2 regions of the Photobacterium sp. 1_MG-2023 genome follow, and region 1 is predicted to be linked to the other one. Evidence: predicted binding sites of a transcription regulator. Region 1 holds the regulator's gene; the other holds the start of a gene.
What was found. The regulator CRP, encoded in region 1, controls carbon source genes, mostly activating them, when cyclic AMP is high. The targets are predictions, from matches to a motif close to TGTGANNNNNNTCACA.
Positions count from the first base shown of each region.

Region 1 (15,156 bases):
GCAATCGCTCAACCCATTCAGTGGTGAAGTGATCTGGGAAGGCAAAAGCGCGACCGCCGAGCAGGTGGAGCAGGCCGTTGCCAGCGCCCGGGAAGCACTGATCAACTGGCGTAAAACCAGTCTGGCGGAGCGTCAGGCAGTTGTGGAGCGTTTTGCTGCCCTGGTGAAAGACAACAGCGAACATATTGCCCGCACGATCGCAGAAGAAACCGGGAAGCCTTTGTGGGAAACCCGGACTGAAGCGGGTGCCATGGTTGGTAAAATTGCGATTTCTCTGCGTGCTTACAACGAGCGTACCGGTGAGCGCGAAAAAGATGTGTCGGGCACCAAAGCGGTGCTGCGTCACCGTCCACTGGGTGTCATGGCGGTTTTCGGCCCTTACAACTTCCCGGGTCACCTGCCCAATGGCCATATTGTTCCGGCTTTGCTGGCGGGCAATACCGTGGTCTTCAAGCCTTCGGATCTAACGCCGAAAGTGGCAGAAGAAACCATCAAACTCTGGGAGCAGGCTGGTCTGCCTGCGGGCGTGATTAACCTGGTTCAGGGCGCTCGTGCGACTGGTGAAGCGCTGGCTCAGTCGAACGGCATTGATGGCCTGCTGTTTACCGGCAGTGCCAATACAGGTCACATCCTGCACCGTCAGTTTGCCGGTCAGCCGGGCAAGATGCTGGCGCTGGAGATGGGCGGTAACAACCCGATGGTGATCTCAAAAGATTACGGCGATCTGAAAGCGACAGTTTACACCATCATTCAGTCTGCCTTTATCAGTGCCGGTCAGCGTTGTACCTGCGCCCGTCGTCTGTACGTGCCTGAAGGCGCGGAAGGGGATGCGCTGATTGCCGCGCTGGTTGAAGCTGCCAAAGCCATTCATGTGGATGGCCCGTTTGCAGAACCACAGCCATTTATGGGCCCGCAGATTTCTGTGGTGGCCGCAGACAACATCATCGCAGCGCAGACGCGTCTGACGGAGATGGGCGGTGTGTCACTGCTGAAAGCGGAACGGGGTCAGGGTGCGATCGTGACACCGGGTATCATCGAAGTCAGCCAGATTGCAGAACTGCCGGATGAAGAGTACTTCGGTCCGCTGTTGCAGGTAGCGCGCTATACGGATCTGACTCAGGCGGTTGAGATGGCAAACAACACCCGCTACGGCTTGTCTGCCGGTCTGGTCTCGAACGATGACAGCGAGTGGCAGTATTTCATCGATCATATCCGCGCCGGTGTTGTGAACCGCAACCGTCAGCTGACGGGTGCCAGCGGTGATGCACCGTTTGGTGGCCCGGGGGCATCTGGTAACTTGCGTCCAAGTGCTTACTACGCGGCAGACTACTGCGCGTATCCGATGGCTTCTATGGAAGGAGAGGCAACCGAATTGCCTGCTCAGCTGTCTCCGGGAATCCAGCTATAATTTGCAAACCCGTATTTTCGAAGGAACCGCATCATGGAAAGAGTGGAAAAATTGTTTGATGCCCTGTGGCAGGACTTCACAAACCGTCTTTGCCCGTCGGCTGCACAGGTACATGATCTGTTGACAGAGGATGATCCGCTGCTCAACGATCATATCGCTCTGCGGACGTTTAATCTGCCGGGTGTGAGTCTGGATGTGCTGGCTGCACCTTTCATTGCGATTGGTTACAAGCCGTGTGGGACTTACCATTTCGAAAAGAAAAAGCTGTACGCTGAACATTTTGAGCATCCGAATCCGGCTGCACCGAAAGTGTTTATCAGTGAGCTGCTGGTGGGTCAGTGCTCTGCGGATCTGCAAAATACCGTGCGCAGTCTGGTGAAGCAAATTCCTCAGGGTGCGATGGATAACGGCAGCTTTCTCTACGGCGGTCGCTTGTGGGAGCTGGATTTTGCAACCTACGAGAAACTGGCGGAAGAGAGCGAGTACGCTGGCTGGGTTGCAGCACACGGTTATGGTGCCAACCATTTCACCGTGAGTGTGAATCAGCTGGAGCAGTTTACCGAAGTCTCTGCAGTGAACAGCCTGCTGCGCCACAATGGCTTCAGCATCAACACCTCTGGTGGTGAAGTGAAAGGAAACCCGGAAGTCATGTTGGAGCAGTCCTCGACCATGGCTGATCGAGTTGATGTTGCCTTTACGGACGGTGTCCGCACGATTCCGGGTGGCTTCTACGAGTTTGCCAAGCGTTATCCGCAGGCAGACGGAGAACTTTACCCTGGCTTTGTGGAAGCCTCGGCAGACAAGATCTTCGAAAGTACGAACATGTAACGGACTCTTGAAAAAGAAAACGTAATCAGCGGCCCCAGGGCCGCTGTTTTTTTAGCTGCGACAGAACAGAAACGGATGTTCAGTGCTGGCGATCCAGAGGCAGCATCCAATCATCTTCTCGTGCTGAAAGATCGGTCGGGCACACATCTGCCTCTTGCTCTAGCAGTTGGCGGGGCGATTGAAAGCCGGTCATTTCTACGGAAGAAGCAAGGAAGCGGCCCATGGTGATCACTGGGCGGGGAGGCAGTTGGCTGTGCTGTGCATTCGGGGCAAAACGTTCGATATCCATCTCGTCGCATCCACATCGGTCTGATATGCCAAATGTAGCAAGGGAGGAGAGGAAGGCAACCGGAATAATGTGATACGCCTAGAGAATCCGGATGCAACGCGAAGAGAGCCTCTGGCGTATAGCTTTCGGAAACAAAAAAAGCCGCCATGGCGGCTTTTTGAGTACTCACACTGATTGCATCATTTCAGGGGCTGCAGCCCCATTGGTTCAGCGAGTCCCGTAAACAACGATGGTTTTACCGTGGGCAGAAATCAGGTTCTGCTCTTCCAGCATCTTCAGGATGCGGCCAACGGTTTCGCGGGAACAGCCAACAATCTGACCGATTTCCTGACGGGTGATTTTGATTTGCATACCGTCCGGGTGAGTCATCGCATCTGGCTGTTTTGCCAGATTCAGCAGCGTCTGAGCGATACGGCCTGTGACGTCCAGGAAAGCCAGGTCGCCAACTTTCTGGCTGGTGACTTGCAGACGACGTGCCATCTGCGCAGAAAGACGCATCAGGATATCCGGGTTGACCTGAATCAGCTGACGGAATTTTTTGAAGGAAATTTCTGCTACTTCACAAGGGGTTTTCGCACGAACCCAGGCAGTACGCTCCTGGCCTTCTTCAAACAGGCCCAGTTCACCGATGAAGTCGCCCTGATTCAGGTAGGACAGGATCATTTCCTTGCCTTCTTCATCCTTGATCAGAACGGCCACGGAGCCTTTTACGATGTAGTAGAGGGTCTCTGCTTTCTCGCCAGCATGGATCAGTGTACTCTTTGAAGGGTACTTATGAATGTGGCAGTGAGAAAGGAACCACTCCAAAGTTGGATCTGTTTGCGGTTTACCTGGAACCATATTACTTACTTCCTCTGCAGTGTGTTGCCCAACGGCGTCATTCCTTGAATTGGGGTTGGGTAGAACAATACGATTGTTTGCCAACTAGCATATTCAGTCAACGGCTGGGCTGCAAGCGCATGTGAACATTCAGACCATGAGTTTAACTTTTTTCGTCACGCTTTGCTTGATATTGCGCGGGGATAAATGAACATTTTGGACACTTTACTGTGCACATGATCACACCGTTGTGACTTAGTGATTAAATCCGGTTTTTTGATGTAAGGAGTATTGCATGCAATCACGTGTTAAATGGGTAGAAGGTTTGACTTTCATTGGGCAGTCAAACTCAGGTCACAGTGTGGTGATGGACGGGAACGGCGGCAGCACCGCACCCAGTCCAATGGAACTGGTCCTGATGGCTGCAGGCGGCTGCAGCTCTGTCGATGTGGTCGACGGCCTGAAAACTGCCGGACAGGCGATTACGGCCTGTGAAGCGCAGATCAGTTCAGTTCGCCGCGAGCAGGCGCCGCGTTATTTCACATCTGCAAACCTGCACTTTGTGGTCACGGGTCATGATCTGGACGAAGCGGCCGTGGCGAAAGCTGTGGGAGAGTCGCTGGAAAAATACTGCTCTGTCTGCCTGATGCTGGGCAAAGGCGTGGCATTGACCCATTCTTATGAAATTGTTGCGGCTTAAATGCCGCGAACGGTGAATATCAGGTAAGTTGTATGATCATTCCCTGGCAAGAGATCGACCCGGACACCCTGACCAATCTGATTGAACATTTTGTGCTGCGGGAAGGGACGGATTACGGCGTGCGTGAGCTGAGTCTTGAGCAGAAAGTGAACCGGGTCCGGCAGCAACTGGCGTGTGGCGAGGCAGTCATTATGTACTCTGAATTACACGAAACCGTGGATATCAAGCTGCGTCGGACACTGCATTCAGAATAAATGTGTGAAACTGAAACCGGCGTCAGAAAACGGAAGCTGACGCCGGAAGACAGGCCCTTGAAACTTGACGGCTTTCAATTGCCCTGTTAATAACTGTTCCGTTTGGATAAACGACAAGGTATGTCATGTCTGCAAAACACCCGATTATTGCAGTAACAGGTTCTTCCGGTGCAGGGACGTCCACCACTTCTGAAGCCTTTCGCAAGATGTTCAATATGCTGAACATTCATGCGGCCTGGCTGGAAGGGGATAGTTTCCATCGTTTTACCCGCCCGGAAATGGATGTGGAAATCCGCAAAGCGAAAGAGCAGGGTCGCCATATCAGTTACTTTGGCGGTCAGGCGAATGATTTTGCGTTACTGGAAAACTTTTTCCGTCAGTATGGTGAAGATGGCAGCGGCAAATTCCGCCGCTATCTGCACACCTTTGATGAGGCCGTTCCCTACAATCAGATGCCGGGGACATTCACGCCCTGGCAGGATTTGCCGGAAAACACAGATCTGCTGTTTTACGAAGGACTCCACGGTGGGGTCGTCGATGGGGATGTGAATGTCGCCCAGCATGTGGATCTGCTGATTGGCATGGTGCCCATTGTTAACCTGGAATGGATCCAGAAGATTGTGCGGGATACGCGCGATCGGGGCCACTCCAGAGAAGCGGTGATGGAATCAATTGTCCGGTCGATGGACGATTACCTGAACTACATTACCCCGCAGTTCTCCCGTACCCATATTAACTTTCAGCGTGTACCGACGGTGGATACCTCGAACCCGGTCAGTGCGAAAGCCATTCCCAGCCTGGATGAGAGCTTTGTGGTGATCCGCTTTCGCGGCATCAAGAATGTGGACTTCCCCTATCTGCTGGCGATGATTCAGGGCTCATTTATGTCCCGTCATAATACGCTAGTGGTGCCGGGCGGTAAGATGAGCTTCGCGATGGAGCTGATTATGCGGCCGCTGATCCAGCAACTGATTGATACCGGGAAAATTGGTTAAATTATTGCGATTCGATCCCGCTGCTCTGAAAACGCCTGAGTCTGTGCTCAGGCGTTTTTTTATGCACAGGGATTGAGCCGGGTCTGAAACCAGGCCGGGACCGTGTGATCCAGCCAGAACGCAGGGGCTCGCCAACTGCCACTGATAAAGCCGACATGGCCGCCGTATTGAGTCAGATGATAGTCGATATGTGCTGGTAAGGGCGCTGTCGGGATCACGGCCTTGGTCATGAAGGGATCATCCGCTGCATGGATAATCCGCAGGGGCGTTTCCACCCACGCCAGTTTGCCCAGTCCGCTGCAGCGCTGGTAATAATCGGCTGCATTGGAAAAGCCGTGAAGCGGGGCGGTGACGGTATCATCAAACTGCCTCAGAGAGCGAATCCCGCTGATTTGGGCGGGCTGAAAGGGCAGCGTATCAGGCAGTGCGGCGATTTTCTTCAGCATGTTTCTTTTCATTGAACCCAGCAGATAGCGCTGATACACCCGTGAAAAACCCTGTTCGATCCGGGCTGAACAGGCGGCGAGATCCAACGGGGGCGAAATGACCTGCGCGGCAGTGAGTTCGGATTGTGCACCGGTTTCAGCCAGATAGTTCACCAGCATGTTCCCGCCCAGAGAGACACCGACGGCCAGCAAGGGATGGCCGGGAAATCGCTCACGCACATGGCGGATAAAGAAAGCCGCATCACTGGTTTCCCCCGAATGATAACTGCGGGCCTGACGGTTGATTTCACCGCTGCACCCCCGGAAGTGCATGATCACGCCCAGCCAGCCCTGTGCTTTTGCAGCAAAGAGCAAGCTGTGGGCATAAGGGCTGTGTAAGCTGCCTTCCAGGCCATGGAACAGAATCAACACGGGTTGCCCGCTGGGGTGACGGGCCGGATCAGCAGTCCAGGCCAGATCAAGAAAATCATCATCCGGCGTCATCAGCCGTTCTGTGACCGGGCGGAACAGGATCTTCCGTCGCATGATGCGGGGCAGAATTGTCTGGAGGTGGGCATTACGCAGACCGGCTGCAGGCTCAAAAAGATTCATCTGGTTCTCCAACATCAGAGCGGGAAGTCCGGAAACGGATCCTGTGCCAGCAGTTCAGCTAGCAAGCTCAGGCCCTGTTCAAGTGTATCATGGCTTTGCGGGGCGCTGACTGAATCAGGCAAAAGCCCGGCGAATCTTCAATCTGGCGATGGGCGCCCTGACTGCCGGGTGTGTGGTGATGATCTGGTAAGTCAGCCTTGAACTGCGGGTCAGGCTGCGTCAGTGCCGCGAATTGCCTCAGTCAGGCTGGCTGCAGCCAGTCGAACGCAGTACTGGCCCAGATTATCGGCAGGCGGGGGCAGGGCCGCCCGTGCTTGCTGAGTCTGCTGATTCAGACATTGGATCAGATCCTCCTGCTGATTTTGTTCCAGCAGGAGTTCAAAATCCAGCATCTGCTGATAACCGGCCGCATCCAACTGAGGTTTCAGCGCGCGTCGCAGGCGGCGGTAGGCAGACAACTGCGTATCGGTCGCTGACAGGGTCTGCTCCAGCTGACGCATTTCCGTGGTCGACAATGCAAACTGCTGGGTGTCGAGCCAGTGGAGCAAGAGTGCCAGATTGACGTTTCCGGTAAAACGGTCCTGCAGCGCAAGACAGGCGTCACTCACGCCAGCCTGACTATAATGCTGCAGGCAGAAGCGCCAGAACTGATCGGCCTGAAAACTTTGTTTTGTTCGATGATCAGACGTTGGCATTGAATTCCTGCTCCATGCTTTCTAATTGTTCCTGGAGTTCCATCCAGGTCATCTCTACGTCTTCCAGCTCACTTTTTGTCTGGCTTTGTTCCTGCAGTGCCTGATTCAGCCGGGCTTTGTTGTCGGCTTCGTAAATCGAGCTGTCTGACAATGCCGCTTCGGCCTGAGCCAGTGCTTTGCCGAGTGCTTCCATCCGCGCATCAAGCTTGTCGATTTGCTTGCGCAGAGGAGCCGTTTGTTTACGGAATTCAGCTTCCAGGCGCTTTTGCTCCTTGCGGGAGGCGGCGCTGTTGTCTTTGCTGGCTGATTCCGGTTTGGCTGCCTGCTGTTCACGGCGCTCATTGCGCTGTTGTTCCGTCAGCCATTTGTGGTAATCGTTCAGATCGCCATCAAAAGGTTCAGCCTTGCGATCATGCACCAGATACAGGTCGTCCGTTGTCACACGCAGCAGATACCGATCGTGGCTGACAATGACCATGGCACCTTCAAAGGACTGCAGTGCCAGCGTCAATGCCTGACGCATATCGAGATCCAGGTGGTTGGTCGGTTCATCGAGCAGCAGCAGGTTGGGCCGCTGCCAGACAATCAGCGCCAGCACCAGCCGGGCTTTTTCTCCGCCGGAAAACGGGCCCACCAAATCCAGTGCTTTGTCGCCTTTGAAACCAAAGCTGCCGAGGTAATCACGCAACTGCTGCTCTGTCGCTTCCGGCGCCAGACGGTTCATGTGTTGCAGCGGCGTTTCGTCCAGCCGCAAGGTTTCCAACTGATGCTGGGCGAAATAGCCAATTTTAACACCCTGCGAGTAAGTGAGATCACCTGCCTGAGGCGACAGTTCGCCTGATAGCAGTTTGATCAGGGTCGATTTACCGGCGCCGTTACGGCCCAGCAGACCAATGCGGCTGCCCGGCACCAGATTCAGGCGAATCTTATCGAGAATCTGGACGTCACCGTATCCCGCCGCGACCTGATCCATCATGATAATCGGGTTGGGCAGCGAATCGGGCTCACGGAATTCAAAACTGAACGGGTTATCAAACTGCGCTGGCAGCACTTTCTCCATCCGCTCCAGCGCCTTAATTCGGCTCTGTGCCTGACGGGCCTTGCTGGCTTTATAGCGGAAGCGATCGATATAGGACTGCATGTGTGCCATCTGCTTTTGCTGCTTCTGGTACATCGACTGTTGCAGGATCAGTTTCTCGGCGCGCTGATTTTCAAACGACGAGTAGTTACCGGTGTATTCATTCAGGCGCTGATTTTCAACATGGATAATGCGTCCGACGACCGGATCGAGGAAATCACGGTCGTGGGAAATCAGAACCAGCGTGCCACGATAGTTCTGCAGCCATTTTTCCAGCCACAGCACGGCATCCAGATCCAGGTGGTTGGTCGGTTCATCGAGCAGGAGCAGATCAGAGCGGCACAGTAGCGCCTGCGCCAGGTTGAGTCGCATCCGCCAGCCACCGGAAAACTGGGTCAGATTCCAGTTCATCTGTTCCTGAGAGAACCCCAGACCATCCAGCAGCTCAGCAGCCCGGGCTTTGATACTGTATCCGCCAATGGCATCCAGTTTGTCGTGCAGCAGGGCAACTTTGTTGCCGTCGTCGGCTTGCTCGGCAGCCAGCAATGACTGTTCCAGCTGGCGGTATTCGCGATCGCCGTCGATCACATATTCCAGCGCCGGTCGTTCAAGTGCCGGTGTTTCCTGAGCCACCCAAGCCAGCTCCCAATGGGATGGCACACTATGCTGGCCGGCATCGACACTCAGTTCGCCTTTGATCAGGGCAAATAAGGTGGATTTACCACAGCCATTCTTACCGACCAGGCCGACTTTATCGCCTGGGTGAATGGTTGCAGTTGCTTGATCCAGCAGGATGTTTCCGCCCCGCAGCAATTGAATATCAGAAAAGGTGATCATCGCCTGTTACTACCGGCTGAAGCCGCTCCACAACAAATGGGTTACTGGGGCGGCAGTCTATAACAAACTGCGTTGAACTGCGAACAGGTGCAGCACTGTCGGGCAGTGCGATGCGAATTTTGCCATTGATTTCTCAGTAAAAGGGGAATCTCAGGAAATATGCGCCCATGGCCGCAATAATTCGGTATGATGCTTGAACGAGCCCGGTCAGGCTCACCAGATGACTCAGGGACATGAGGATCAGGCCGATGGAACAAGCCCCACCACGTATTCTTCTGATTTATGCGCACCCGGATCCGGATGCGTCTGTCGCCAACAAAGCCATGCTATCCGCAGTGGCAAATCTGCCACATGTCACGTTTCACGACCTCTATGGCAAATATCCTGATTTTTTTATTGATGTGTCGTTTGAGCGCGCTTTGCTGGCGCAACACGACATTCTGGTCTTTCAGCATCCGCTTTATATGTATTCCTGCCCGGCACTGTTGAAGGAATGGATTGATGTCGTGCTCAGTAAAGGATTCGCGCATGGTGACGGCACGGCCACAAAGGGGAAGTACTGGCGATCGGTGATCACCACAGGCGGTGCGGCCGAAGCTTACACACCGGACGGTTACAACCGCAGCAGTGTGGCGGATATCCTCAAGCCCTTCGAATTAACGGCAGAACTCTGCCAGATGCACTGGTTGCCGCCACTGGTTCTGCACTGGGCCAGAAGGATCCCGGCGCAGGAACGACGTGAACATGCGCAGCTGTACCGGGACTGGCTGATGGATCCTTTGAGTGAGACCGGTAAGGAGGTTCAGCATGGCGTCTGATGTGTTAAGTGCCAGTGTGGTTTTTCTGGCCGCCGCTGTGGTGGCTGTTCCTGTCGCGCAGCGGCTGGGACTGGGATCGGTACTGGGCTACCTGCTGGCCGGGATTGGGATTGGTCCCTGGGGGCTGGGACTGATTGATGATGTGGATGAAGTGCTGCACTTTTCGGAATTCGGGGTGGTGCTGCTGCTGTTTCTGATTGGTCTGGAGTTGAACCCCCGAAAGCTCTGGCAGATGCGGCAGCCGATTCTGGGCTTAGGCGGCAGCCAGGTGGTGCTGACCAGCCTGGTGATTGCCTCCGTCGTGCTGTTGTGTGAATCCCTGATTGGTCCGTTGGACTGGCGGGTTGCTCTGGTGATCGGCATGGGGCTGGCATTGTCGTCGACCGCCATTGCGCTGCGGGTGATTGAAGAGCAGGGCATTGGCCGCTCCGATACCGGGCAGTCCGGATTTGCCGTGTTGTTGTTTCAGGATATCGCGGTCATTCCGATGCTGGCATTTCTCCCTTTACTGGCTGGCAGTGAAGGGGGCGGCTGGCTCGATTTGGGTGCGATGATTGCCGGAATTGTGGTGTTGCTGGTCGGTGGACATTTTCTGCTGCGGCCTTTGTTCCGTTGGGTGGTGATGTCCGGGGTGCGGGAACTGTTTACCGTGACCGCATTGCTTTTGGTCATTGGCATTGCGCTGGGGATGGAAACACTGGGGCTGTCGATGGCATTGGGCACTTTTTTAGCAGGTGTGTTGCTGGCAGAAAGTGAGTATCGGCATGAGCTTGAAATTGCCATCGAACCTTTTAAAGGTTTACTGCTGGGGCTATTTTTCATCTCGGTCGGGATGGCCGTCAACCTGGGGTTGCTGTTGAAATTCCCGCTCCAGATTCTGGCTGCGGTGGTGGCTCTGGTGGTCGTGAAGGGATTACTGTTGTACCTGCTGGCCCGGCTGTTTGGCATTCAGGCCAAATCCCGCAGTCAGATGGCCGCGATTTTGAGTCAGGGCGGTGAATTTGCCTTTGTTCTCTTTACCGCAGCGCGTAGTGAAGGTCTGCTCAGTGCTGAGCTGACCGGTTTCCTGCTGGTGGTGGTGAGTCTTTCCATGATGACCACACCACTGATACTGCGGCTGCAGGAGAAATGGTTTATTCGTACCTTCATAGCGGAAGCTGGGGATGAGCCTGCGTCGGATGTGATTGACCGCGAGCCCCGGGTGATTATTACTGGATTTGGTCGATTTGGCCAGGTGGTCGGACGATTGCTGTTTGCCAATAAGATCCGGGTGACGATACTGGAACGGGATCCCGGTCAGATCCAGTTTCTGCGTAAGTTCGGCTATAAGGTGTATTATGGCGATGCAACGCAGCTCGATCTTTTGCGTGCGGCCGGCGCCGAGAAAGCAGAAGCCATTGTTATCTGTACGGACAGCCCGGAAGAGGTCATGCAGGTGGTGGCATTGTGCCAGCAGCATTTTCCGCGATTGAAAATTCTGGCGCGGGCCCGGAGCCGGGTGGAAGCCCATCAGTTGCTCAGTCACGGGGTTGATCGCTTTTCCCGGGAGACCTTTGCCGGAGCGTTGGATCTGGGACGCCAAGCGCTGATTGCGCTGGGAATGCACCCGTATAAAGCCAAACGTGCGGAAGCTCATTTTCGTAAACTGGATACGACAGCCTTACGGGATTTGTTACCGCAGCATTCTGAGGATGTGCATCTGGCGACCCGGGCCAAGGAAGCACGCAAAGAGCTGGAAGAAATTTTTGATCGGGAGATGCGCGGCGAGCGCGAGCGGCATAACGGCTGGGACTGATCCAGCCTGAAGTGAGAAAATTCCAGGCAGTTGAAGGAAGGGAACCATGACGAAGAAACGATTTATTGCCGGTGCGGTTTGCCCGGCCTGTCAGCAGCAGGATACGTTACGCTGGTGGCTTGAAAATGACGTGGAGAAGGTGGAATGCGTTGCCTGCCAGCATACCGACACCCGTTTGCCGAAGTCGGTTGAAGACAGCAAACATGTTGCAGGCACAGCGGAAGCGCAGGTGATCGGTATTTTCAAGCCAGAATAAATGATGGCGGAATCTGCGAACAGGGTTGGCGTCCGGCAGGGCAGATCCGTTATCATTACAGGTTAACCCCATGCTCAAATTCGGAGTAAACATGAAAGTCGCTAAAGACACCGTAGTAAGCCTGGCTTACCAAGTGAAAACCGAAGACGGCGTTGTTGTTGATCAGTCAACCTCAGATGCACCGTTGGATTACCTGCACGGCCACAACAACCTGATCGTTGGTCTGGAGAAAGCCCTGGAAGGTCGTGAAGTTGGCGACAAATTCGAAGTGACTGTTGGTCCGGAAGAAGCTTACGGTGAGCACCATGCAGAAATGGTTCAGCGTGTTCCTGCTGAAGTGTTCCAGGGTGTTGACGAAATCACTGTGGGTATGCGCTTCCTGGCGGATACGGATCAGGGCCCGATTCCAGTGGAAGTGACTGAAGTTGACGGTGACGAAGTGGTTGTCGACGGCAACCACATGCTGGCTGGCCAGACGTTGACCTTTGATGTGGAAATTATGGCAACACGTGCTGCAACGGAAGATGAAGTTGCTCACGGTCATATCCATCAGGAAGGTGGTCATGACCATGATCACGACCATGAAGGCGGTTGCTGCGGACATGACCACTAAGTCATGACGGGAAAACGGGAAGCTCAGGCTTCCCGTTTTTGTCACTGTGAATTGAACTCAGTAATGGGGCGGTGGTGTTTCTTCACTCTCGCTGGCCATCTGAGACACTTGCCCACTTTTGACTTTTCCAACCAGATATCGCATCTGAACCTGCATTTTGTCGATCAGGAACTGCTGTTGTGTCAGCGCCTCATTGAGCTCATCAATGGTCTGCTCCTGAAAAGCCTGTTTCATTTCCAGCTCATCAATCTGTGCCTGGAGCTTCATTTCGATTTCTGTCATTTTTCGCTGTCTGCTGTGTCGTTGGGGCTGAACCAGTCCTGCGCGATCCCGGCCGAGCTGGCAGAACGGACATCACCTTCCGGTGTAATGGCCACATCATACACTACCGCAGACCCCGGACGCTCGTTTTCTTGTACGGCTGCCTGCCAGTAGCCTTGCCGCTCTCCTGTTGCGGTCTGCCACAGTTCTACCCGGCGGGATGGGGTGCCGGTTGCCAGCAGTTCACCGCTATCGGAGAAACGGGCGCTGGAGAAATTCTGCTGTCTCAGACGAATCTTTAAAGCCGTCTGCTGTTGTCCGTTTGTCAGATCCCAGATAAAGGCATCGTTCCCGCTGTCTGCCGTCATGGCCAGTTTTCCGTCACGTTGCAGGCTGACCCGGTTGACCCTTAACGCATGATCGAACCGATAAATGATCTGCCCGCTTTCGGTATCCCATAAATAGGCATGCTTATCGTCGCCGCCAGACAAGGCGTAGTGACCATTGGGAGCCAGCGCGACTGCATTTACTTTTTCCCGATGGGCGAGGAACTCCAGCCGTCTGCCGTTGCCCAAGTGGACGTATAAAGCTTTACCGTTTGAGAGCGCGAGCAGGACCTGCTGACCATCATTGGCAATAGCGGCATCCCGGATGACGGCATCTGAGACAGACCAGAGTCCTTTGGCTTGTCCCCAGGCCAGATCCCAGACGGCAAAGTTCTGTGCGGTTGCGGTGATCGCAAAACGTTGATTGTCGGAAATTGCGCTGTTTGTCACGTTTGTGTGATTTGGATCTTGAGAACCTAAATCCGCTAACTTTTTGTTTTGCTGAAGATCCCAGAGCACGATACCTTGTTGGGCTGAATAAAATAATGCGAAGCGACCATCCCGGCTCAGGCTGAATGTGGTTGCACCGTCAGCCGCCAGGGTCCAGCGCTGACGTTCCGGCCCTGAAATATCACATCCCGAAAGGGTAAACAGTGCCAGGATGAATGTGACTGTAAATAAAGTTTGACGCATGTTCTAAACTTTCCGTATTTCTTTCTGGGGTGCCGGATAAAAATCCGACAGAACCTTGAGCGTTGTGACTCAAGGTAAGAAAAAATTTGGTATTAGTATATTGATATGGCATGGTTTTAACACAGCTGTGAAAAACCATGCATAAAATTAAGAGCTTAGACTCTGAATAAATGGAGAGATACATGAAACCAGTTCTGAAACCAGTTCTGAAAATGTCTGCACTGGCAGCAACAATTTTGCTGGCTGTTGGCTGTCAGGATGAGAAAACTTCGGCACCGGCGGACACTGCAGCGCCCGCTCAGGTTGAGCAGACGGCAGCAGAGTCGGCCCAAGCGTTTGATTCTGAAGACCAGAAAGCGGCTTACGCGATTGGTGCGTCCCTGGCGCAATATCTGTCTGCCAATCTGGAGCAGCAAAAAGAGCTGGGTCTGGATCTGAAAAAAGAAGATGTGCTGGCAGGTGTGAGTGATGTCTTTGCCGGCAGCAGCCGTCTGTCTCAGGACGAGACGCAACAAGCGCTGCAAGAGCTGGATAAGCGCGTTTCTGACATGATGCAGGCGAAAGCGAAAGAAGAAGCAGCAAAGAATACCCAAGCTGGTGATGATTTCCGCGCTGAGTTTGAAAAGCAGGAAGGCGTGAAGAAGACTGAGTCTGGTCTGCTGTATCAAGTGGAAAAATCAGGTGAAGGTGAGCAGCCAAAAGCGACCGATACCGTTCAGGTTCACTATAAAGGAACGCTGGTTGACGGCACCGAGTTCGACAGCTCTTATAAACGCGATCAGCCAGCAACATTCCCGCTGAATCAAGTGATTCCGGGCTGGACGGAAGGTGTTCAGCTGATGCAAGTGGGCTCGAAGTTCAAGTTTGTGATCCCGCCAGAGCTGGCTTACGGTTCTCAGGCAAACCCAAGCATCCCAGCGAACTCTACGCTGGTGTTTGAAGTGGAACTGCTGGATATCATCCAGCCGGATCAAGACGCAGAAGCGACAGCTGGCGCGCACAACCACGAATAATCCGCAGAACACTGAATTGTGACTGCAAGAAGCCCGGCGCATCTATCGCCGGGCTTTTTTCGTTGTTCAGCCAGCAATTTTATGCATTTGAATTTTCATTTTGTGAAGACCTGTATTCATATTCTGATAAACTTGCAAGCAAGAATTGAAATTTCCCCCGTTTCGTTGAATCGCAGCGCGACTGCTGTGTGAAGAGACGGGCGTGAGCAAGGAAGACAGGAAAGTGGTATCGACAGATAACTTTGGCTCAGAAGTCATGGTGGAAAGTGACTTAATTGAAACCCGGACCTTCACCGAGCACGACTTTGCCATTTTACGTTCATACGAAGCCGTGGTAGATGGTCTGGCCGCATTGATCGGCCCGTTTTGTGAAATCGTGCTGCATTCGCTGGCCGATTTGAATACATCCGCAATCAAAATTGCCAATGGTGAAAATACGGG
Region 1 is NZ_JAUORR010000007.1:5,372-20,527, reverse strand. Features, by position in the region: gene astD (succinylglutamate-semialdehyde dehydrogenase) at 1-1,408, shown strand, start outside; gene Q4579_RS08290 (DUF1338 domain-containing protein) at 1,442-2,236, shown strand; gene Q4579_RS08285 (hypothetical protein) at 2,316-2,525, opposite strand; gene crp (cAMP-activated global transcriptional regulator CRP) at 2,733-3,365, opposite strand; gene Q4579_RS08275 (OsmC family protein) at 3,640-4,044, shown strand; gene Q4579_RS08270 (YheU family protein) at 4,077-4,298, shown strand; gene Q4579_RS08265 (phosphoribulokinase) at 4,424-5,293, shown strand; gene Q4579_RS08260 (hydrolase) at 5,353-6,330, opposite strand; gene Q4579_RS08255 (TIGR02444 family protein) at 6,540-7,025, opposite strand; gene Q4579_RS08250 (ABC transporter ATP-binding protein) at 7,012-8,940, opposite strand; gene kefG (glutathione-regulated potassium-efflux system ancillary protein KefG) at 9,189-9,758, shown strand; gene kefB (glutathione-regulated potassium-efflux system protein KefB) at 9,748-11,553, shown strand; gene Q4579_RS08235 (YheV family putative zinc ribbon protein) at 11,600-11,809, shown strand; gene slyD (peptidylprolyl isomerase) at 11,901-12,422, shown strand; gene Q4579_RS08225 (SlyX family protein) at 12,480-12,704, opposite strand; gene Q4579_RS08220 (hypothetical protein) at 12,701-13,702, opposite strand; gene fkpA (FKBP-type peptidyl-prolyl cis-trans isomerase) at 13,897-14,715, shown strand; gene Q4579_RS08210 (transcriptional regulator) at 14,939-15,156, shown strand, end outside.

Region 2 (15,156 bases), on a different contig from region 1:
CCGCTTTGGTGATCGACTGGAACTGTTTGCCATCAAATTCAGGCAGATAGCCCATCAGCCACTCGTCAATGCGATCGTGCATCAGCACCACTTCCAGCCCTTTTGCACGGAACTGCTCTAGGTGCGGACTGTTCTTCGCCGCATTAAAGCTGTCTGCAGTAATGAAGTAGATCTTGTCCTGACCTTCCTTCATCCGGCTGACGTAATCAGCCAGTGAAACCGACTGCTCTGCTGTATCGTGATGCGTGGTGCTGAAACGCAGCAGGCCGGCAATTTTTTCGCGGTTCGCGAAATCTTCCGCAACCCCTTCTTTCAGCACCTGACCGAACTCTTGCCAGAACGATGCATACTCCTCTTTCTTCGACAATTTTTCCAGCATCGACAGCGCGCGCTTGGTACATGCCTTGCGCAACGCCTGCGTGACTTTATTGTCCTGCAGAATTTCACGGGAGACGTTCAGCGGCAGATCATTCGAATCAATCAGACCGCGCATAAAGCGCAGGTACATCGGCATGAACTGCTCTGCGTCATCCATGATAAACACACGCTGAACATAGAGTTTCAGACCGTGCTTGCTGTCGCGGTTATACAGATCAAACGGTGCTTTTGACGGCACATACAACAGGCTGGTGTAATCCTGCTGACCTTCTACACGGTTATGGCTCCAGCTCAGTGGCTCAGCATAATCATGGGAAACATGCTTATAGAATTCTTTATATTCTTCATCACTGATGTCGGATTTACTGCGGGTCCACAGTGCCTGAGCTTTATTGACCTGCTCCCACTGTTTACCCGTTTCCTGGCCTTCTTCATCGCGTTCAACCGTTTCCATCAGGACCGGAATACCAATGTGATCCGAATATTTACTGATGATATTTCGCAGGCGATATTCGCTCAGGAATTCTTTCTCATCCTCGCGCAAATGCAGAATAATTTCTGTACCACGACCGGCTTTTTCAATCGTTTCAACGGTGTAATCTCCTTCACCGGTTGAATGCCAGCGTACCGCTTCATCCGCAGCGGCACCGGCAGCACGGGTATTGACCGTCACCGCATCCGCAACAATGAATGACGAATAGAAACCCACACCGAACTGACCAATCAGTTGAGAGTCTTTACTCTGCTCTTCGCTCAGTTTGGTAAAGAAATCCTTCGTGCCAGATTTCGCAATGGTGCCCAGATGCTCAATGGCTTCGTCCCGGGTCATCCCAATGCCGTTATCGCTGATGGTGACCGTACCGGCTTCTTCATCAAACGACAGACGGACAGCCAGTTCACCGTCATTTTCATATAACTCTGGTGCAGACAACGCACGGAAGCGCAGTTTATCTGCGGCATCGGAAGCATTGGAGATCAGCTCCCGAAGGAAAATTTCTTTGTTTGAGTACAATGAGTGGATCATCAAATGAAGCAACTGCTTCACTTCTGACTGAAAACCACGTGTTTCTTTATTTTTCTCTAAAGTTTGCTCGCTCATTAGAACTCCGTAATCAAGATTTACGTCCTTACTGACTCCTAGATAAGGTCCGTTCAATGTTTTTCAAGCCTGAGGTGGTAAATTTCTGGCTGTCTGGCTGAAAGGTCGTCATTTGATTGCATTGGGTGCGATCCCCATCACTCAATGAGACCAGTTGAGCCATCCCTTGTCAGGCTGTAGTCATCTGCTTCGTTGTTTAGGGATACTCTTCTTCCGGTCAGACATCTATGATAAACAAGTCACTCTGAACAAATAGGCCGGGCATGGATCAAGCACAGTGTAAATTTTTGATTGGGAATCGATTTCTTTTTACCCCGCACCACAACAGCCTGGTGGACAAGACTCAGTCAGACACAACGATCCATCTGGGAATCAATGAAAGCAAAGCGCTGAGCCTGCTGGTTCAGGAACCAGGGACCATCATTTCCCGCCAGCGGATGCATGACTTTATCTGGCGGGAACAAGGGTTTGAAGTGGATGACTCCAGTTTGACCCAAGCCATTTCGACCCTGAGAAAATATTTGCAGGATTCAACCCGTGCGCCGATGTTCATCAAAACCGTGCCCAAGCATGGCTACCAGATGATTGCAGACATTGATCGGCTGGATGCCATCACTGAGTCAGACAGTGTCAAGACGTCAGAGCCCGATCAGATCGAAGTCATTGAAAGGCAATCAGAATCTGCTCCTCCGCCTTTGCCCAGCAATCCTGCGGTACAGACCTCACCGACACAGGCCATTTCCCCATTACAGTGGCATCGACGGCATATGATCAGCGGTCTGGCGGCTTTATTGCTCTGCCTTCTTCTTCCGCTGTGGGCATATTTTACGCCGCCGCCCACATCCAGCGCCTTCTATCCCGCATTTACTGTTGGTAAAACACCGGTACTCATTCCCAGTCATGATCAGATACCTGAGTCCTGGTATCCCCTGATCCGGCAATGTCTTGCACCTTACGAACAACAGGCATCGGACAAACCACTGCCGATCAAAGCTGTGGTAACCGGCGGGGAGCACAATCAGCTCTGGATCAATCTGATTTTCAGTCCATCTGCTTATCAGAACAACATGACCCTGACCATCGTGACGCTGAACCGACACAAGGAGCAACCATGCCGCATCCGGTAACGAAAAAGCCAGTAAGATTCAGCTGGTACTGGCTCGTCATTGGCACTGTGCTGATGCTGGTCACACTAGGCAGCCTCTATTATTCCTTTCTGAGTGACCACAAACTGGCACGCTTTCTGATGGCTCACGACTGGACGTCATTTACCGTGACACACGTGTCTTCCAATGAGTCACCCGGGCTGGCAACCCTGAAACAGATGACTGAAAAGAATAATCTGATTTTTATGCCCAATCACACCTATTCAAGAGTCAGCCGGGTATCGATCACCAATCGTGATGCTGCGCGAGTCCATCTGACTATTACCGAGTTTGGGCAATGGGCGGTCAGCGGCGGGTATTTGCAGATCCGCCCCATCCACTTTAATGAAATGAAAACCGGCGATGAAACCGCCTTTAATACAGCGCAGCTTGCGACCATCCGTACCTACTTTCAAATCAATGCGGAACAAAGCAACCAGATTGACATTCTGAACCAAAAATCAGTGTTGTTGACAGGCCTGAACACCCGTTCTCAGGTGTTAAACGCACTGCCGTAATGCTGTTACGGCAGCCACCGCTCAGTTAAAACCTGGCCATAAAAAAACCGACGCAGTCACGTCGGTTTTTCATTCATCATGTAAGGCAGGTATACAGGGGATCAGTAAAGCCTTTGCCGTCCGGCCAGAGAATGAGACAAGGTTGTCCCATCCACCAATTCCAGTTCCCCGCCCACAGGGACACCATGAGCAATCCGGCTGGCCGGGACCTGATAAGCCTGACACAACTCTGCGATGAAATGCGCGGTGGCCTCCCCTTCAACCGTTGGGTTGGTCGCAAGGATCAGCTCAGCAATCGTCTCGTTCTGCAACCGATATTCCAGAACATCCAGGCCAATATCGCTCGGACCAATGCCGTCCAGCGGAGATAAATGGCCCATCAGCACAAAATAACGGCCGGAAAACTGCCCTGTGGCCTCGACGGCCATGATATCTGCCGGGCTCTCGACCACACAGATCTGGCCACTTTCCTGCCGCCTCGGATTGTCACAGATGGCACACACGTCTTCTTCCGTAAACGTGCGGCAATCCCGGCAATGTCCGATTTCCGTCATGGCTTTACCCAGCACATCAGCCAGCTGCAAACCACCCTGACGGTTACGCTGCAACAGGCTGAATGCCATACGCTGCGCTGATTTTGGCCCGACGCCGGGCAAACAGCGCAGCGCGTCCATCAACTGCTCAAGTAACGGACTGGTACGCATTGATTAGAAAGGCATCTTAAAGCCAGCAGGCAGGTTCATCCCGCCGGTCACGCTGGCCATTTTTTCTTTCTGCGCTTCTTCGATGCGACGGGCAGCATCATTGAATGCTGCTGCAATCAGATCTTCCAGCATCTCTTTGTCGTCTTCCATCAGGCTGTCATCCAGCTCAACACGACGCACGCTGTGGCTGCCGGTCAGCGTGACCTTCACCATGCCAGCACCAGATTCACCGGTGACTTCCATGTTCGCGATTTCTTCTTGCATCTGCTGCATGCGCTCTTGCATTTGCTGCGCCTGCTTCATCATGTTCGCCATACCACCTTTACCAAACATATCTTCTCTCTCTATGGGTCTGGTTCATTTAAACGGGTCTTACGCTCTCTTCATCCAGCACAGCACTAAATCGCTGGCAAATGAAGGTCACGTTCGGATCCTGCTGCAGACTGGCTTTAGCCTGATCCAGTTTTTGCTGATAAATAAACTCACGCCATTCCAGCGGCGTTCGTCCATGCTCACTTGGCTCTATCTGTAATTCTATCTCTTGTCCCATCATCTCAGCCAGTGCTGAGGTCAGCTGCGTGCGTGCTTTTTGTGTATCCAGATGCTGCTGGGAGGCGCGCAAGTGTAAAGTCAGGCGCGGACCATCCTGCTCCAGTGCAGAATTCAGTGCGAGCTGCTGAACCAGTCGATCCACATTCAACCGGTCCGCCATATCCGACCAACTATCCTGCTTTGCAGCCTCGGTGACAAGTTGTTTGACCATCTCCGGCGTCTTTTCATGCGCCAGAGCCTGCTTCATTTCAGTGGGTGCAATCGACGCTGTTTCCTGAACGCTTTCGTCCGGCTGGAACATCGGCTGCCATTGATACGCTTCAGGCTTTTCCGGTTCTGCATTGTGTTGCTCCGGCGCCGTCGCTTGGCCTGCAGCTGGCACACGTCGGCCCGCATGCTGACTACTGATGCGTTCAAGCACATTGGATGCCGGTTTTTTGACCGACGCCGGTTCAATCTTTTTTGGCGGTGTTTCCTGCCCGCGTTTCGCCTGACTGCGAAGGCGGTTGCGAACTGCAAGCAGCCCGGATGCAGGAGATGCCGATGGTGCCTGCGGCGCTGGCGCAGTTTCCTGCACCGGAGCAGACGGATGCGATTCCACAGGTTGCACGTGAGGCGCCTGATCCTGCGGGACAGGACTCACTGCTGCTTGCTCGATCGTTTCCCGCGCCGGAGCCACTTCACTCGGCTGTGACATCTCTGCTGGCGCCTTTACCGGCGCTTGACCGGCTGTCGATGGGCCGGTTTGCGGCTGAACGGCCCGAGGCGCAGGTGCAGCGGAAGGAACCGCGACAGCCTGTGGCGTCAGGTGCCCGGCAGCCAACGGACGAAATGCCAGCATACGCAGCATCACCATTTCCAAGCCTGTTCTGCCATCGGGTGCCAGTGGCAAGTCCTTCCGGCCCTGAAGTGCCATCTGATAATGCAACTGAACATCCTGCGGCGGCATCACCTGACTGAGCTGAACAATGCGCTCAGCGTCCGGCAACGTGCTGTCCAGCGATGCAGGCAAGACCTGATACATTGCCACGCGGTGTAATTGCGACGCCATTTCCGAGAGCAGACTGTCCCAGGCAACGCCAACCGAGGCCAGTTCTGCCAGACAGGCCATCGCAGGCGCTGCCTGCCCTTCCGCCATGGCTTCGAGCAAATACAGCGCCTGTTCTGTATTCAGGGTGCCCAGCATACCGGACACGGTTTCCTGCATGACCTGACCATTGCCCAGCGCAATCGCTTGATCCGTCAGACTGAGCGCATCCCGCATACTGCCTTCCGCAGCCCGGGCGATCTGGCTCAGTGCTTTCGCTTCAAAGGATACGTCTTCTTCTTGCAGCACATGTGCCAGCTGTTGCTGAATTTGCGTTTGATCCAGGTGCTTTAAATGAAATTGCAGGCAGCGCGATAAAATGGTGACCGGCAGTTTCTGCGGGTCTGTTGTGGCGAGAATAAACTTCACATGTTCCGGCGGCTCTTCCAGCGTTTTGAGCAACGCATTAAAGCTGTGACGGGACAACATGTGGACTTCATCAATCAGGTACACTTTGAAGCGCCCGCGGGCCGGTTTGTACTGAACATTGTCCAGCAGTTCGCGGGTATCTTCGACTTTGGTCCGGGAAGCGGCGTCAATCTCTAACAAATCAACAAACCGGCCCTGATCAATTTCCTGGCAGGTGTGACACTGACCACACGGGGTAGCCGTAATGCCCTGCTCGCAGTTCAGCCCTTTGGCAAACAAACGGGCAATCGTGGTTTTACCGACACCACGGGTTCCACTCAACAGATAAGCATGATGAAGTCGGTTATGTGTCAGCGCATTTGCCAGCGCCGTCAGGACATGGGATTGGCCCACCACATCTTCGAATCGATGCGGCCGCCATTTTCGTGCCAGAACCTGATAACTCATGGTGTTCAATCCTACAGAATTCGATCATTCAGCCTTATCAAAATTCTGACTGAATCCAGTCGGCCATGCTAGCACAGCGAGAAAAGTGGCGCGAGAGAACTCAAAGGGAGTTTGTCTTTATCGGCGTGTCATTGATACCATTTTGACCAATCAAGACATCCTCCCAAAAGGCTGAGCGGAAACGTGTGATTAGTGGCCGTCGAAATCGCAGATACTGAAGACATTCAGGCCCAAATCGCGCAAACGCTGCTGACCGCCAATATCCGGCAGATTAATCACAAATGCAGCGTCCTCAACTATCCCGCCCAGACGACGCACCAGCTTGGTCGTCGCCTCGATGGTTCCACCCGTCGCGAGCAGGTCATCGACCAGCAGCACTTTGTCGCCTTCAACAATTGCATCGGTGTGAATCTGCAGCGTGTCCTGACCATATTCCAGATCATAACTTTCGCTGATCACCGCCCGCGGCAATTTGCCCGGCTTACGCACAGGCACGAAGCCGACGCCCAGCGCCAGCGCCAGTGGGGCGCCAAACAGGAAACCACGCGCCTCGGTGCCCACGACTTTGGTGATGCCTTTGTCATTGAACTGCTGATGGAGAATCTGCATCGTCGCACGGTACGCTTCAGGAATTTCCATCAGGCTGGTGACATCACGAAACAGAATGCCGGGTTTGGGATAATCCGGAATCGTTTTGATGCTGTTTTTAATCAGGCTGAAGTCGTCTTGAACAGTTTTTACTTGGCTCATAGTCTCTTCCGTCTGCGGCTTCACAGGCTGCAGGTTATTAACAAGAGTTCCGGACCATTTAGCATGGGTCACAGAAGCAGTTTAGGCGCAAATAGTAGTGATTTTTGACGAGAGGGGCAACTTTCGGCCTGTAAACCAAGACAGTGAGCGACAGATCTGCTTCTCAGAGGCTGTTGGTTTCTCTGACGGGTAAACGGTTAAACCAGATCAAGAGTATGACTGCAATCCCGAGCAGTAATCCTTTGACCCAGGCCAGTGGCACAAAATAAATCGACAACGCAAAACTGAGCACAATCGTCACATTCGCCCGTCGTTTGACGGTACGGCTGACGGCACGATGCTGATGCCAGTTCTGTAAAACCGGACCAAAATGAGGATGTGTATTGAGCCAGTGATGAAGTCTGGGGGAGCCGCGCATAAAACACGCACTGGCCAGCAGAAGAAAGACGGTGGTGGGTAAAAGAGGAAGGAAAATACCCAAAATACCTAAGATAACGAAACACCAGCCGGAAACCAGCAATAAGGTTCGCCAGATCAGTTGTTTCACATTCCCTCTCTTTTACATTCAGCCTGATGCAGGCAACTTATGCCGTTAGCTGCTGAGGATCCCCAGCCAGGTCAGGCTCGCAGGTAAAGTTGGCAGCAGCATTGCAATCAGGAAACCAATAAAGTACTTCAAATTATACGGTTCTTTGAAATCATGTTCCATTTTATCTTCCTTTTAGTCGGCTTAACGTGCTGAAAAGTCGTTAAAAGTGGCAATTCAGCCCCATAAAAACTGCCAAGCACTATAAAGCATTCGATAGATAACAAAAACCGACAAAAAGAAGGGTTATTCTGCGCGTCCTTTGACTTATGTCATAACCAGCAGAGAAATTCAGCATAGACTGTGATCCAGTCTACAATGGAGCATCTCGATGAATAGTGAGTACCTGAAACAGCAATGTCTCCGGCTGGAGCAAGAGTATCAGTCGCTGTCGGCCTCGCTCTATGCCGCGTTGGAAAAACACCGCCGGCAAACGCAGCCCGAAGCCACAACCGCTGACTGTACGATCAACGAACTGCTGCAGTTCACAACCCTGAGCGCCGATCCTCAGCTCCGCCAGCATGCCCACCGGCTTGAAGCCATCGATGCCGCTTTATGTGCCATCCGGCTGGATCTCTACGGGATCTGTACCGACTGCGAAGAGCCCATCGAATCCGAAATTCTGGCAGCCGATCCGGCACAGCCGCGTTGCCGCCAATGCCAGTCGCACAGTAAATATCATCATCAGCGCTAAAGCTCAGCGCTGGTGATGAGCTGCCGCCCCTGTTTCACTTAAGGCTGCGCCTGCGATTTCATCCAGGTCTGGAAAGCCGCTTTTTCTTCCGGTTTTGCTTTGCTGTACCAGAGTTTCAGCTGTGCCAATGCATCACCGGTCACTTCTACTTTACCGCCTGCATCAACTTTGACGACGGCTTGCTGTAAATCGACCGCGTAGCCTTGCTCGAAGGTGATCCCGTTCTGGCGGTTATATTCAGCAACCAATGCCTCCATATCGCTGAACGCGGCAAAGCCATCTCCTTTCAGCTCGGTAAAGGCAAGTGTACGCTGACTGCCGTCTTCCATCAGAAGAGTCCATTCAGGATCGCGCTGAAAATAAGCCTGCGCCTGGCTGTAGACAACCAGCGCCGGCAAGCTGATCTCAGCGTCCTGTGACGGCATCTCCAGCTCAAACAGGTACGGACGGGTGGTATACATGGTATTCCGGCTGCCGTTTTTGAGTTCTTTATCGTAACGAACAACAATCTGATGTTTTCCCGGTGTCAGTTCAAGCTCTGCTGTCTGAGACCAGAACGAGCCCTGCACCTGCTTTCCATCCACCACCAGAAATTCAATGCCGTCGGTAACCGACAGCGTGGCCGCCTGCGCTTGCGCCGCAAACAGGCTGGCCAGAATTATGATTTTTTTCATCGCCAATCTTCTATTTGTTATCACTTCAACTGAGGCTGTCTATGCTGCCATAATCAAGCGGTCTGCAATAGTCCGCTCGCCGACAAAAAGACGAGATACAAAAAAGCCGCCCAAAAAAGGCGGCTTTTGCAATCTCTGTATTCTGGAAAGAACCGTTCTTAGAACAGAACTTCCATACCAGCCACGTAGCCCAGGTCATACTCTTTAACATCAGCGTCAGCCCAGCCCAGTTCAGCATATAGCTTCACGTTGCTGTGCAGTTGGTGAGTGACGTTAGCGTAAACGTTGTTTGTTTCGTCAGCGTCAGCATAGACATAGCCCAGAGCAAAGGTGTTTTTGCCCATGGTGTAAGAGCCTGCTGCTTCGATTACATCAGAATCACCAGCGTTATCAATATCTACATTACCGAAAGAAGCGGCCAGTGCTACAGCACCAAACACATACTCTGCTTCGATATTATAGGCATTTACATCAGCACCAATTTTGTTCATGTCAGTAGCAACGTCTTCAGACGCATAGTAGTAACCACGGACGTCCAGACCACCGAAACGTGCACCCAGACGTGCATCAGTGATGCCACCATTGTCGTTCGCATTGATGTCGTGAGAAGCACCAAAGTAGAACTGACCGTTGTCATAAACGTATTTAACAACTTCGCTGCCCTGAGTTTTACCCAGATTCAGTTGCTCCAGACCCAGTTCGTAGTCTTTACCGATACCTGCGTCATCAGTGATCAGGAACTGACGACCGAAAGTCACAGTACCAAAGTCAGTGCCCTGGAAGCCCGCGTACAGCTCATCGTTGAAGAAATCTGTAGCACTACCGTTAGCATCAGTGTTTGACAGGTCAAAGCTCAGACCAGCAACGACGTTCAGGTTGTTGTTGACTGGGATCGTGGTATTCAGCGTGATGTCACCATCATCCAGACGGATTGAAGGATCAGTATCTCGGCTTTTTTCAGTAATCTTTTTGGCGAACTGAACTTCAGCAGAACCTGACAGGTCAACCAGAACACCGTTCTGGTCCAGCAGGTTGACAGAAGCGTTTGCAGAGCCTGCAGCTAGTACAGATAGTGCAATTAGCGTTTTTTTCATGATATCCACTGCCTTTTCTTATGGATGGAATTCCTATTTCCAGAATCCCTTTTGCTTTTTTTATATCCCTTCCCGGCACACTTGGCTTCACACCTGATTTTTAGTGAAAAGCACGCCATGCCGGAATGGCGTAACTTGCGAGACTCATCCTGACAGAGATTTTATCGTGATGTCAAATTCTCGCATTGTAACAACATATTTTTATTACAACCTTTAAATTCAATCGCTTAAACAAAAACCACAACAAAAAATTTACATAACCATACATATCACATGGAATTTAATGGTTACTTAATCGCACCAAAATACAAAACAAATCACCACAAAAAAGTAATTATCCCACAAAAAAGAAAAACGATAAGCCACCAAAATAGAAAAATGCAATATAAAACACCAATCCAATCTAAACGCACACTGTATTAAATCCGGGTTCAATCTTATTTCGTGAGGAAAATCTCATTTCAAATCAAAACTGCCGAAGTCACAGCCAAACCACACCCTGACCGAGCATCGTGTTATAATGCATTTCCCTGCCCAGATTAAGTTTCAACCCATGCTTCATAACCAGATTAAAACAGACATAAAACAGTGCTATACCAACCTGAGTGGACAATTAGATCACTTTATTCCGCGTCGCGCGCAAAACTATCTGGTTGCTGAAATCGCAAAAACGCTGGCAGGCGAATATCACGCAAAGCATCGGATGCTGGTTGCGGAAGCTGGCACGGGAATCGGAAAATCACTCTCTTACTTGCTGGGCTGCGTGCCCTATGCGCTGTTCCATAACAAAAAGGTACTGATTGCAACAGCGACGGTTGCGTTACAAGAACAGTTGGTCCACAAAGATTTACCGCTCTTTGCTCAGATTTTTCCGAAAGAATTCAGCTTTATTCTGGCAAAAGGCCGACAACGCTATTGCTGCGCACACCGACTGGAAGCCAGTTGTCTGGGACAAGACGACAACCAGCTCGCGCTGTGGCAGGAAAAACCCAAAAAATCTGATCTCAGCCTACTCAAACGTCTGCTGGCTGCATGGCAGCAAAACAAGTGGGACGGCGACCGGGACAGTTGGCCGACAGTCATTCCCGATCGGGTCTGGCAACAAATTGTGTCGGACAAGCACAGTTGCAATTCCGGCATGGCCAAACATCGCCAGTGTCCTTTTGCCAAAGCAAGAGAACATTTAGATAAAGCAGACATCATCATTGCCAACCATGCACTGCTGATGGCCGATCTGGAGCTGGGGGGGGGTGTCATTCTGCCGGAGCCGGAACAGACCATTTACACGATTGACGAAGCCCATCATCTGCCACAGGTTGCCCGCGACTTTTCTGCCGCGGCGGCCAGCCTGAAAGGGGCAGGAAACTGGCTGGAAAAGCTGAATCAGTCGGTCAGTAAACTTGCTGAGCTGGCTGATCCGCAAAAAGCCGGTCGTTTCCAGAGTGCGCTCCAGGAATCGATTCAGCATCTGGTGCCCACATTCAGGCAGTTGTCCGGGCAAATTGACCCGGGCATGTTCAGTAAAGACGGCAGTTACCGTTTTCCCCATGGGGAGCTCCCTGCCTGGCTGGCGGAAGAAGCGCAAGCATGCCGGGATGCCAGTAAAAAGGCCCGGCAATCTCTGGCCAAAATTCACGAGATGATTACTGAACGCCTGAAAGAGGATGAAGTTCCGGCACGCGCCGCTGAGCCTGCGTTATCAGAATCCGGGTTTTACCTGCAGCGCTTAGAGAATCTGGAAAAAGTCTGGACGCTGATGGCACAGCCGGACAAAGATTATGGCGCGCCGCTCGCACGCTGGCTGGAAAAAAGCCCTGAACAGGAAGGCGACTATATCGTTCAGGTTTCACCGCTTGAGATTGGCTACCGACTGGATCAGCTGTTGTGGAGCCGCGCGGCGGGTGCCATTTTAGTGTCAGCCACATTACGGGCCCTCAACCAATTCAGCTATTTCTGCCGGCAGGCTGGCATTCAGGAAAACGAAGGCACAAAATTTCTGGCGCTGGCCTCACCGTTTGACTACCAGAACAACGGCCGTCTGGTGATCCCGCACATGCGCTATGAACCCCAAGCTGAACAATTTACCGATTTGCTGATCGACACCCTGCCGGAATATCTGGAAGGGGAAACGGCCAGCCTGGTACTGTTTGCTTCCTACTGGCAAATGAACAAAGTCGCAGAATCCATTCGGCCCCTATGCCAGAAAAATGGCTGGGATCTGCTGGTGCAGGGGGAAGAATCACGCAGTATTCTTCTGGACAAACACAAGCAGAACTGTGATCAGGGCAAAGCCAGTATTCTGTTCGGCACAGGCAGTTTTTCTGAAGGGCTTGATTTGCCGGGCCATTTACTCAGAAATTTAATTATCACCAAAATTCCCTTTGCCGTACCGACCTCCCCAGTCGAAGAAGCGCATGCAGAATACATTGAAAGCCGGGGCGGCAACCCGTTTTTACAGATCGCCGTCCCGGAAGCCAGTAAAAAGCTGATTCAGTCTGTCGGGAGATTGCTGCGAAAAGAGCAGGACTTTGGTAGAGTTGTGCTGCTTGACCGTCGGATCATTTCAAAGCGTTACGGCAAAGCACTGCTTGATTCATTGCCCCCATTTAAACGCGTAATAGAACACGCCATCGAACGAAAATGATAATTCATGATTGAAATGTTAGATCCGGGCATGATGCTCATCCTCGGTCTGGTCGCTCTGGCCGCAGGATTTATTGATGCCGTTGCCGGTGGCGGCGGGATGCTGACCGTTCCGGCATTATTGTCTCTGGGATTACCCCCGCACATTGCACTGGGAACCAATAAACTGGCGGCCACCTTTGCATCGTCAACTGCAGCCCTGACCTATTACCGGAAACAACTGTTTTCTCCGGCATTCTGGAAAACCTCTTTCATTGCGACGCTGATTGGTGCCATTGTCGGCACTTTAGTGGTCGACATCATCAGCACTGAATGGCTGGAAAAAGTCCTGCCATTGATCATTCTGGCAGCAGCCGTGTATACAATCTGGCATCCACATCCGAAAGCAGACAGTCATCAGCTGCCGACGCCTTGTCCCCGTTTCAAAAAGAAGCAATGGATTCAGGGTGCCAGTCTGGGTTTTTATGACGGCCTTGCCGGACCGGGGACCGGTGCTTTCTGGACGGTTTCCAATATGGCTTTGTACCGCCTGAACATTTTGCTCGCATCCGGTCTGGCTAAAGCCATGAACTTTACCAGTAACCTGACCTCGCTGATTACCTTTGCCATACTCGGTCATATCAATATCGCACTGGGTTTAACCATGGGAGTCTGCCTGATGCTGGGGGCTTTTATCGGCGCGCATTCTGCGATTCGATTTGGCAGCCGCTTCATCCGGCCGGTATTCGTCACTGTTGTCGTTGCGCTGGCTGTCCGGCTGGCCTGGCAAGCCTGGGTGTAAGTAAGGAGTCTCAAGTGACCAAAGATCTCAGCCGTCTGTCTGATTTGGTAGCGCAACTGATCCCCCAGGCAGAAGCCCTGGATCATCAGCGGGGAGAAAGCGCCAAAGCGCTGTTTGATCATCAGCTGTTCCATTGCCGTTCCCATTTCGTGATGCCCTGCATCCGGGAAATCCAGCAGGAAATTCAGGCGATGCAAAACGAGCAGGCTTCCGGACGGTTACATCGGGACCGTGCAGCCTACGTGTGCGAGCGTATTCTGACGCAAATCCAAGCCATTCAGCGCGAGATGGCCACCAAACAGATCCGCGAAGCTGAGCCTAAATATCAGGTCCGCCCCCAAAAAAGCTTACATCAGCTTTACGATGATCTGGCCCAGCATCAGGACTGGGAACGACGACTGGCGGCCATGGTGAAAGACAAAGCTTTTGCCCTGGAGCAAGTCACGCTGGCAGATCAAAAACAACCGCTTCAGCAACAACTGCTCGCTTTGGAAGGCCGATTGCAACGTTGTCAGCAAGCCATGGCTAAAATTGAACAGCACATTGCCCGCCGGGAGCGAAAAGGTTAAATCATGCTGCCTCTGGTTTATCACCCTGTCTATTCTGAATTGGTGCTGCCCCCACAACACCGCTATCCGATCACCAAGTATGAGCGGCTGTACTTACACCTCACTCAAACCCTGCAGATGGCGGACTGGGCAGACATCGCATTTTTCCAGCCAGAGCCCGTGACGCCGGAAGAATTGAAAGCGTTGCATCAGGAGACGTATATCGATCATCTGCTTCAAAACACCTTGCCCGCAGCAAAAATGCGGCGGATTGGTTTTCCCTGGAGTCCACAGCTGATTGAACGTACCCTGACTTCCACAGCAGGCACCCGACTGACCGTCGATCTGGCTTATCAGCACGGGATCAGTCTGCACCTGAGCGGCGGCTATCATCATGCGCATCATGATTTTGGCAGTGGGTTCTGCCTGGTCAACGATCTGGCATTTGCGGCCCGACACGCGTTGACACTGCCGGGAATTGATCGCGTTCTGATTGTCGATTGCGATGTCCATCAAGGCGACGGAACGGCGACATTACTGGCAGAAGACAGCAATATCATTACTTTTTCAGTCCATTGCGATAAAAACTTTCCGGCCCGTAAGCCCGATTCAGATATCGATCTCGCCTTACCCCGGGAAACGAACACGGAAGACTATCTGGCAGCGTTCAGCGCCGTTCTGAATCTGGCACTGGCTCAGCATCAGCCGGATCTGGTGATTTATGACGCCGGTGTCGATATCCACCAGCATGATGCGCTGGGATATTTTCAGGTCACAACTGAAGGCATTTTTGAGCGGGACCAGCTGGTGATCCGTCAATGTAAGGCAGCAGAGATCCCACTGGCAGCAGTTGTCGGCGGCGGATACCGGGATGATCATCAGCAACTGGTGGAGATTCATGCCCAGTTATTTCTGGCGGCACTGTCTGTCCATCAGCCGGAGCGCCGCCCCGGACAGCGTATCGCGGCTCACGACACTCAGGAGAAAGCATGACACAGCCACACAACTCTCAGTCCCCGTCTTTGGCAGACGCACCGAAAGAGGTGCAATTAGCGGTCGATTTGATTTACCTGCTGGAAACGAATGG
Region 2 is NZ_JAUORR010000002.1:135,687-150,842, forward strand. Features, by position in the region: gene htpG (molecular chaperone HtpG) at 1-1,477, opposite strand, end outside; gene Q4579_RS02400 (winged helix-turn-helix domain-containing protein) at 1,741-2,604, shown strand; gene Q4579_RS02405 (regulatory protein ToxS) at 2,589-3,140, shown strand; gene recR (recombination mediator RecR) at 3,242-3,844, opposite strand; gene Q4579_RS02415 (YbaB/EbfC family nucleoid-associated protein) at 3,848-4,177, opposite strand; gene dnaX (DNA polymerase III subunit gamma/tau) at 4,206-6,299, opposite strand; gene apt (adenine phosphoribosyltransferase) at 6,489-7,049, opposite strand; gene Q4579_RS02430 (YbaN family protein) at 7,213-7,596, opposite strand; gene Q4579_RS02435 (conjugal transfer protein TraR) at 7,967-8,329, shown strand; gene Q4579_RS02440 (DUF2057 domain-containing protein) at 8,368-9,003, opposite strand; gene Q4579_RS02445 (porin) at 9,162-10,097, opposite strand; gene dinG (ATP-dependent DNA helicase DinG) at 10,651-12,741, shown strand; gene Q4579_RS02455 (TSUP family transporter) at 12,748-13,521, shown strand; gene Q4579_RS02460 (primosomal replication protein) at 13,536-14,090, shown strand; gene Q4579_RS02465 (histone deacetylase) at 14,094-15,062, shown strand; gene rsmS (pleiotropic regulatory protein RsmS) at 15,059-15,156, shown strand, end outside.
Region 2: dinG (ATP-dependent DNA helicase DinG) is a predicted target of CRP. The motif match lies at 10,541-10,556, and genes of this name have one in related genera.